Regions from separate parts of the Rhizobium sp. Pop5 genome, predicted to be linked through region 1. Evidence: predicted binding sites of a transcription regulator. Region 1 holds the regulator's gene; the other holds the start of a gene.
The links. The regulator LexA, encoded in region 1, represses DNA repair genes until DNA is damaged. The targets are predictions, from matches to a motif close to TGTTCNNNNTGTGTTCNG.
Positions count from the first base shown of each region.

Region 2: ruvC (crossover junction endodeoxyribonuclease RuvC) is a predicted target of LexA. The motif match lies at 1,913-1,930, and genes of this name have one in related genera.

Region 1 covers NZ_CP099399.1:1,535,608-1,540,030, reverse strand. The annotation lists gene kdsA (3-deoxy-8-phosphooctulonate synthase) at 1-700, opposite strand, end outside; gene NE852_RS09810 (VOC family protein) at 700-1,593, opposite strand; gene lexA (transcriptional repressor LexA) at 1,791-2,510, shown strand; gene NE852_RS09800 (ComEC/Rec2 family competence protein) at 2,491-4,423, opposite strand, start outside.
Region 2 covers NZ_CP099399.1:3,256,303-3,260,725, reverse strand. The annotation lists gene ruvB (Holliday junction branch migration DNA helicase RuvB) at 1-611, opposite strand, end outside; gene ruvA (Holliday junction branch migration protein RuvA) at 695-1,309, opposite strand; gene ruvC (crossover junction endodeoxyribonuclease RuvC) at 1,362-1,871, opposite strand; gene NE852_RS18300 (methyl-accepting chemotaxis protein) at 2,052-4,367, shown strand.

The DNA of each region.
Region 1 (4,423 bases):
CCGCCGCACGCGCCAGCGTTTCGACGAATTCCCGCTGACCGCCGGAGGAATCGCCCTGCCCGCCCGGCTGCGCCACGGAATGGGTGGCATCGAAAACCACAGGCGCGCCCATCGCCGCCATGATCGGCAGCGAACGCATGTCGGAGACCAGCGTGTTATAGCCGAAAGAAGCGCCGCGCTCACACAGAAGCACGTTCGGATTGCCGCTGGCGTTCAGCTTCTTCAGGACGTTCTTCATATCCCAGGGCGCGAGGAACTGGCCCTTCTTGACGTTGACGACGCGGCCGGTTTTAGCGGCGGCAATGAGAAGGTCGGTCTGCCGGCAGAGGAAGGCCGGGATCTGAAGGACGTCGACGGTCTTTGCCACCTCCGCGCATTGCTCGGCGGTATGGACGTCGGTCAGGACGGGAAAGCCGAATTCCTTCTTCAGGTCAGCAAAGATCTCCATGCCCTTTTCAAGCCCGATGCCGCGTTCGGCCGAGAGCGAGGTACGGTTCGCCTTGTCGAACGAGCTCTTGTAGACGAGGCCGATGCCGAGCTTTCCGCAAAGCTCCTTCAGCGTGCCCGCCACCATGAAGGCGTGATCGCGGCTCTCCATCTGGCAGGGCCCGGCGATCAGCGACAGGCGGCCGGTATTGGAAAAGGTGACCTGAGCGTCGCCTTGGCCGATCTTGACTTCGGAATTCGTATTGGTGCTCATCATCTTTCCTCGAAGGCGAAGAGCGTGCCCTGGCCGGGCGCGGGCTTCACCAGAATGCGATTGTTCTTGCGTGTGTAGGTCACCCCGTTAGCAGCCAAATGCGCTTCTGTCACGGCAAGATCGCCGACATTGAAGAGGATCGCCCGGCCGCGCAGCCCCCGCTCGGCGGGCGAGACGGCAATCTCGAAATAGGCTTCCAGCCCTTCCGGCGTCATCAGGCTGATTCTCGCATTCGACGCCGCGATCTTGACGCCAAAACCGGTTTTCTCAATTGCCGACTGCGCAGCGGCAAGGCTGACGAACGGGCCGAACGTGGCTGGTTCCGGCGCACAAAGCGCCACCTCGGCAATGCCGGTGACGCCATTGGCATGTTTCTCCAGCGCATCACGATCGGCGGGAAGCGGGTTGATGCGCTGACAGGTGAAGAGCAAGAGATCGGGCGCACGCAGATCGCCCGCGAAGGCCAATTTGAAGCTGCCGACGCTCTCGGAACCATCCGGCATCTTCATCGGCCGGCTGAACTCCAGCATCTCGCCGGCGCTCGATCCCGTGCTGGCGAACTTCTCATGGTCGCGGGCAGAATCTTCCGTGGCGAAGACGATTGCCGAAAGCCCCTCGTCTCCGCAGCGGAAGCGGAAGGCCTGGTTGCGGGCGGTGAAGACATTGCCTTTTCGCGCTGATGCGTCGCTCTCCTCGACGCTCGCGACGCCGAGCGGCTCCAGATAGGTTTTGTCGGCAAAGAAGACGCAGGCGTTTTCCGTCCCGAAGGGATGACGGGCATCGGCGGCGACGGTGAAGCCGAGCTTGCCGAGCCTCTCGCGCGCCAGGTCGATATTGACGACGGGAAGCACGACATGGTCCAGCGGGTGCGGCGTGGCGGAGCGCTCGTTCATGATATCCCTCTCCCTGAAATGGCTAGAGATGTGCAGCAGCGATCATCTGAATTCAAGATTGCCTGCCGATTGGGCTATGAAAATAAAAATCTCAACGAGTTGATGCGAAGTTTTACGGAAATTTAGCTACTTGCGGAACACATATGGAACATATAGTGTCCGTTCTGGATTTGTTTCAATCACGGGGTCTGACGTCGATGCTCACGCGCAAACAACAGGAGCTTCTCCTTTTCATTCATGAGCGCATGAAGGAATCCGGCGTTCCACCGTCTTTCGACGAGATGAAGGATGCCCTGGACCTGGCCTCCAAATCCGGCATCCACCGCCTGATTACCGCACTCGAGGAGCGAGGTTTCATTCGCCGCCTACCGAACCGTGCTCGCGCTCTCGAGGTCATCAAGCTTCCGGAAGCCTACAGCCCCAGCATTCAGCCCCGGCGCGGCTTTTCGCCGAGCGTCATCGAAGGCAGCCTCGGCAAGCCCCAGCCGGTCGCCGCTCCTGCTTCGGTAAAGCCCGTCGCCGACAATGGTAACTCGATCTCCGTGCCCGTCATGGGGCGAATCGCCGCCGGCGTTCCGATTTCGGCTATCCAGAACAACACGCATGACATCGTCGTTCCGGCCGACATGCTCGGTTCTGGCGAACATTATGCGCTGGAGGTCAAGGGCGATTCGATGATCGACGCCGGCATCTTCGACGGCGACACCGTGATCATCCGCAACGGCAGCACCGCCAGCCCCGGCGACATCGTCGTCGCTCTCGTCGACGACGAGGAAGCGACGCTCAAGCGCTTCCGCCGCAAGGGCGCCTCGATCGCACTGGAAGCGGCCAACCCGGCTTACGAGACCCGTATCTTCGGGCCGGATCGGGTCAAGGTTCAAGGCAAACTCGTCGGCCTTATCCGCCGCTATCATTGACATCGGCTGTGCCGGAATCGGTAAAGCTGTCGCTGCGCCAGTCATAGGCGCGATGGCGCATCCATGGCCTCGACAAGGTGTCGAATGCGGTCGCGACTTCAAGGCCGCCATCCGTAAAGCGCAGCTCGAGGGAGCCAGTCCTGCGCAGCGTTTCACCGGTGAAGAGTGATGCGCCTGTGCGGCAGCGATCGAAACGCAGCCGTACCGAAGTCACGATGATATCGGCGGCATCGCAGGCGGGGCCGAGATAGGCGGCATTGTCGATGACGGTCACGACTTTTCCATTGCCAAGTCGCGATACGCACCAGGCCTTCTTCACGCAGGAAAAGCGGTTTGTTTCACCACCGGTCGCCGCCGCCCGCATCGCGACCCTCGCTTCGTCCTGCTGATCGCCGGAAAGCCTGACGCGACGACCGTCTCCCTCGGGAATGGCGGGGCCGTCCAGCATCTTCGGCGGATAGTGGGTCGGCAGGACAAGTGCTCTCTGCCACTGGTCGAAGATGAAATCCGGCGGCCTTTCACGATTGGAGGCCAATGCCGCCCTCTCGGCGATCGCGACAAGTCCGCCATCTTCCGAAATCACCAGATCAGGCGATCGGGGGACCGGCAGGACGATCAGGGTCAGCGTCGAAGCCGCGATAATGGCGGTGCCGATATGGCGCAGCCGGGTGCGCAGCAGCATCATGAGCAGGAAGCCCGCAACCGCCACGGCGAAATACCAGCCGGGCAAGCGGCCGACGCCGATATCACCGCCCCAACCCGATACCGTCTTGGCGATCTTCATCACCAGCTCAAGGCCGAAGCCTGCGACCTGCCAAAACGGACCGTCGAGGCCAAAGGGCATCAGCAGCATCGCCATCATTCCGAATGGCATGACAATGCAGGAGATGACTGGCATGGCCGCAAGGTTCGCCGGAAGTCCATAGGCAGTCAGCCGATGGAAATGCTCGATCGAAAACAGTGCGGTCGATAGACCGCCAATGAGCGAGGTCAGGAAGATGCCGCCAAAGAAGCCTCCGACCACGAAGACGGGCTTCATGACCGGCAGCTTGGCAAACGCATTCTCCCGCATCGATCGCCTTTTCCAGAGATCGTAGCCGGCAACCAGGGCAAGCGTTGCCGCAAAGGACATCTGGAAGCTCGGTCCCAGCACTTCCGACGGCGAGATCGACAGGATTACGAGAGCTGATAGGGCCACGTTTCTCAGGCTGATCGACGGCCGGTCGAAGAATACGGCAATCAGCATGATCGCCATCATGATGAAGGCGCGTTCGGCAGAGACCGCGAAGCCGGAGATCAAATAGTAGGCTGTTACGGCGGCAAGCGCACCGGCTGCGGCGATTTTCTTTGTCGGCCAAGCCTGGGCAATGCTCGGAAGCAGGCTGAGGATGACGCGCAGTCCGACAAAGAAGATGCCGGCCGACAATGCCATGTTGAGACCAGAGATGGCAACGATATGGGCAAGGCCGGACTGCCGGAGCGCCTCCGTCGTCTCATCCGAGATCGCACGTCTCTCATCAGTGACAAGAGAGGCAGCAAAGGCGCCGGTATCGCCGGGCAAGACCAGCCGTATGCGGTCGCCGATGCCGCTGCGCAACCGGTATAGCCATTCGAGCAGAGCGTCCGATATCGATCCGGCGCTTTCCGGCTCCGCTTGCGCATCGACCTTCGTCGGCGCGCCGTAGAAGAAACCATTCGCGCCGATGCCATCGAAGTAGGCTCCGAAGGAGAAATCGTTGAGCTCGGGAAGCGCCGGGCCTGCCGGCGGTGTCAGCCGAGCCCTGCCTGATATGATGTCACCGATCTCGAAGGGAACATCCGCACCGCGGACGATCGCGGTTATGCGCTCCGGCGGCCGCTTCACCTCCGGTGCCTCGGTGTCGCTGACGGCAAGAATGTAGCGCCATCGCCCG
Region 2 (4,423 bases), 1.7 Mb from region 1:
TCGGTCATCGGCAGGTTCATCAGCCGTGCGCCGCGGCGCACGATCAGTTCCAGCTCCTCGACGGTATAGAAGCTGAGCCGCACCGGGATGCCGAAGCGGTCACGCAGCGGCGTCGTCAGCAGGCCGAGACGGGTGGTGGCTGCCACAAGCGTGAATTTCGACAGGTCGATCTTCACCGAGCGCGCGGCCGGGCCTTCGCCGATGATGAGGTCGAGCTGGAAATCCTCCATGGCAGGATAGAGAATTTCCTCGACGGCCGGGTTGAGGCGGTGGATCTCGTCGATGAAGAGCACGTCGCGTTCTTCGAGATTGGTGAGGAGGGCCGCAAGATCGCCGGCCTTGGCGATCACCGGGCCTGATGTCGAGCGGAAATTGACGCCGAGTTCCTTCGCCATGATCTGCGCCAGCGTCGTCTTGCCGAGGCCGGGCGGGCCGACGAAGAGCACATGGTCGAGCGCCTCGCCGCGGTTCTTCGCCGCCTCAATGAAGATCTTGAGATTGGCGCGTGCTTCCGCCTGGCCGGTGAACTCGTCCAGCGTTTGCGGGCGCAGGGTGATATCGAGATCTTCGCCCCGCTTTTCCGGCGATATCAGGCGGGCGGGTTCGCTCATGCTCTCATTCCGTTTTGAAACCTGTCACACCAATACACCAAAAGACGGCTGTCTCGACATCCCATCATCGGTTTTCCAGCCCTTCACCGCGCCAGTTCCTTCAACCCCAGTCGGATCAGCTTGGCGCTGTCGGCGCCATCACCGGCTGTCTTCATCGCGGCGGCGACCGCGTTCGCCGCCTGGTCTCTGCTGTAGCCGAGGTTGGTGAGCGCGGAAACCGCATCGGCAACCGGTGCGGCGGCGACACCTTCGCCGAGTTCCTGTTTGAGGGCGATATTGATCGCCTCCCCGGCAAAGGCCGGCGCCCGGTTCTTGAGTTCGGTGACGAGCCGCATCGCCACTTTCGGACCGACGCCCGGCGCGCGGGAGACAGCGGCGCGGTCCTGCAGGGCGATCGCATTGGCAAGTTCGCCCGGCGTCAGCGTCGAGAGCACGGCGAGCGCCACCTTGGCGCCGACGCCCTGGACGCTCTGGAGAAGGTTAAACCATTCGCGCTCCAGCGCCGTCATGAAGCCGAAGAGCTTCAGCTGATCCTCGCGCACATAAGTCTCGATGAAGAGCACGCAGGCTTCGCCGGCCGAGCCGAGCTTGGACAGCGTACGGGTCGAGCAATGGGCGACGTAGCAGACGCCGTGCACATCGACGAGCACATAGTCTTCGCCGATCTCGTCTATGGTGCCTTTCAGCTTGCCGATCATGGGGCGCGGTCTTTCAAGGGTGCGTTTCGGGAGAAATAATGTTCAATTTGCATTATCCGGCCAGCGCTTGCCGCATCCGGTTGCTGCCGCGATTATGCGCGTGGCAGATGGCGATCGCCAGGGCATCGGCGGCGTCGTTGCCTTTGAATTCGACCTTCGGCATCAAGATTTTCAACATCATGTGGATCTGCTGCTTTTCGCCGTGACCGACGCCGATGACGGCCTTCTTCACGGCGTTCGGAGCATATTCGGAGACCGGCAGGCCGGCGCGCGCCGGCACCAGCATCGCGATGCCGCGGGCCTGGCCGAGCTTCAGGGTCGCCACCGCATCCTTGTTGACGAATGTCTGTTCGACGGCTGCTTCATCCGGCTTGTGGCTGTGAACGATTTCCGCCAGGCCGTCATGCAGTTGGCAGAGGCGGGAGGCGAGATCCATGTCGCCGTCCGAAGTCACCGTTCCCGATGCCACGAAGCGCAGGGAATTGCCCAGCGTGTCGATGATGCCCCAGCCGGTGCGGCGAAGACCCGGATCGATGCCGATGATGCGAATCGTATTTTGCATGGTTCAACCTATAGCGATTGTGAAATAAGTGCCATCGATATGTGAACAAAACAAAAACATCCAAGTTTTAGGCGCGCCATTTACTGCGAATTAAAACAGATGCTCGAATTCTAGCTCTGTCGACCAGGCATGCGCCACATGCCGGGGCTGGCAAACGCCGTTCAGAAGGGTTCGTTGCATATGGCTCAGAGATTTCAGTCCCTGTCCTTCAAGGTTATTGCCACATTCATCCTGATGACCGTGCTGTCGATAGCGGTCATCGACGTGCTCGCCTATTTCGCCAGCAGCCGCATCTCCGACGAGCAGGCGCTGAAGGCCAAGGAAAGCGTGCTGATCTTCCGCGGCGACATGCTGCAGGATCAGCTGACGCAGCTTGAAAACCAGGCCAATTCCATCGCGCGCATCGAGGCGCTGCAGATGTCGATCACCAGCCTCAAGAGCGGCTGGAAAACCATCGAAAAGACTTCCGGCGATGCCCGCGCCGAGCTGAAGAAGGTTTTCATCACGAGCAATCCGAACCCGGCGGATCAGCGCGAGAAGCTGATGAAGCCGGAAGGGCCGAGCGGCTTCTATTACTCGAATCATGAAAAGACGCAGGGCGAAGTCGCCCGCGACCTCGAGGATACCGCCTTCAGCGACCTGCTGATCGCCGATCTCGACGGTACTGTCCTCTATTCCTACAAGAAGGAGGACGACTTTGCCGAGAACCTGAAAACGGACGCCTGGAAGGCGGCCGGCGCCGGCATCGCTTTCGCCAAGGCGATCGAGAATACCGCCAAGGCGACCGATGACGCCGCGCCGACAGGTTTTTCCGGCCTTCGCGTCGATGCGGCCAGCGGCAAATCGGCGATCTTCTATGCCGTGCCGATCGTCAAGCTCGGAGCGGCCAAAGGCATCATCCTCTTCAAGGTACGTGACGATATCGTCACCGCCATTCTCGCCAAGGGCATCGTCAAGGGCAACACGGCGCAGGCTGCGATCGTCTCCGCGGATGGATCCGCCATCGGTCTTGACGGAAGCGGCAAGCTTTCGACGCTCGATGCGGCACCTTTCACCTTCATCAAGGACGCGCTTGCCAGCTCGGCAATGACGGTTGCCGATTTCGACCGGGCGGATGGTGCTGCCCGCGCCTATGTCCGCGGCATCGACTATCGCGGCGATCGCTTTCTGGTGGTCGAGAGCGTGCTGCTCAGCGAGCTCAACGCAGGCTCGGTCGAGATCGCCATGTTGCTGACGATGATCGGCATCGGGGTGCTCGTTGTCATGGCGGTTGCGACCGGGCTCGTCACCAATTTCCTGTTTTCGCCGCTGGCACGCCTTGCCGGCGTCACCCGCGATGTCGCCGACGGCAAGCTCGATAGCGAGATCGGTAGCCTGAACCGCAAGGACGAGATCGGCACGATGGCAAATGCGCTCGCCCGCTTCCGGCAGTCGCTGGTCGAAGGCCGCGAACTCGAAGCGGCCAGCGAGGAGACCCGCCTGCAGGCCGAACACGATCGCCAGCGGAACCTCGCCGAGCGTGAGGCCGAGGCGAAGACGCTGCAGCAGGTGGTGGAGGCGATCGATGAGGGCCTGCATCATCTGGCAAGCGGCGATCTCGCCTATCAGATCGATACCCGCTTCCCGAATGAACTCGAAAGCCTGCGTATCAATTTCAACGAGGCGCTTGCCACACTCAGCGAAACCATGACGGCGATCGGCGGTAACTCGATGGCGGTGCGCGCCGGGTCCGAGGAGATGCGCACCGGCGCCGACGAGCTTGCCGCGCGCACCGAGCGCCAGGCCGGCTCGATCACCGAGACGGCGAATGCGATCAACGCCATCACCCAATCCGTTCGCCGACAGATCGAGCGGGCAGAACAGGCCGAGCGCATTGCCCGCGACGCCAAGAAGGAGACGACCGGCTCCGGACAGATCATGCGCGAGACCATCGCGGCGATGGAAGCAATCCAGGCCTCCTCGCGTCAGATCAACACGATCATCTCGGTCATCGACGACATTGCCTTCCAGACCAACCTTCTGGCGCTCAATGCCGGCGTCGAGGCGGCGCGCGCGGGTGAATCGGGCAAGGGTTTTGCCGTCGTCGCCATGGAAGTGCGCGAACTCGCCCAGCGCTCGTCGAGTGCCGCCAAGGAAATCTCCAGCCTGCTGCAGAAATCGACGCATGAAGTCGAAAGCGGCGTGGCGCTTGTGGAAAAAGCGGGCGTTGCGCTGACCGGTATCGGCGCCCATGTCGAGGCGATCAACGGACAGATCAACGAGATCATGGAATCGACCCGCGAGGAAGCCGGGACGCTGCGTGAGATCAATAGTGCTGTCGCCGAACTCGATGCGATGACGCAGCAAAACGCCTCGATGGTCGAGGAGACGACCGAGGCGATCCACCGGCTGGCGACGGAAGCCCTGGAAATGGACCGCCAGCTTGGCAATTTCACGCTGCCGCATGGTCATCACACGCCGAGCGCCGAGGTGCATGTGCTGCGCCGTCACCGGTAGAGCGCCGTTTCCGACAAGGCACAAGGGTCGCGTTCGCGCGACCCTTTTTGTTTGCC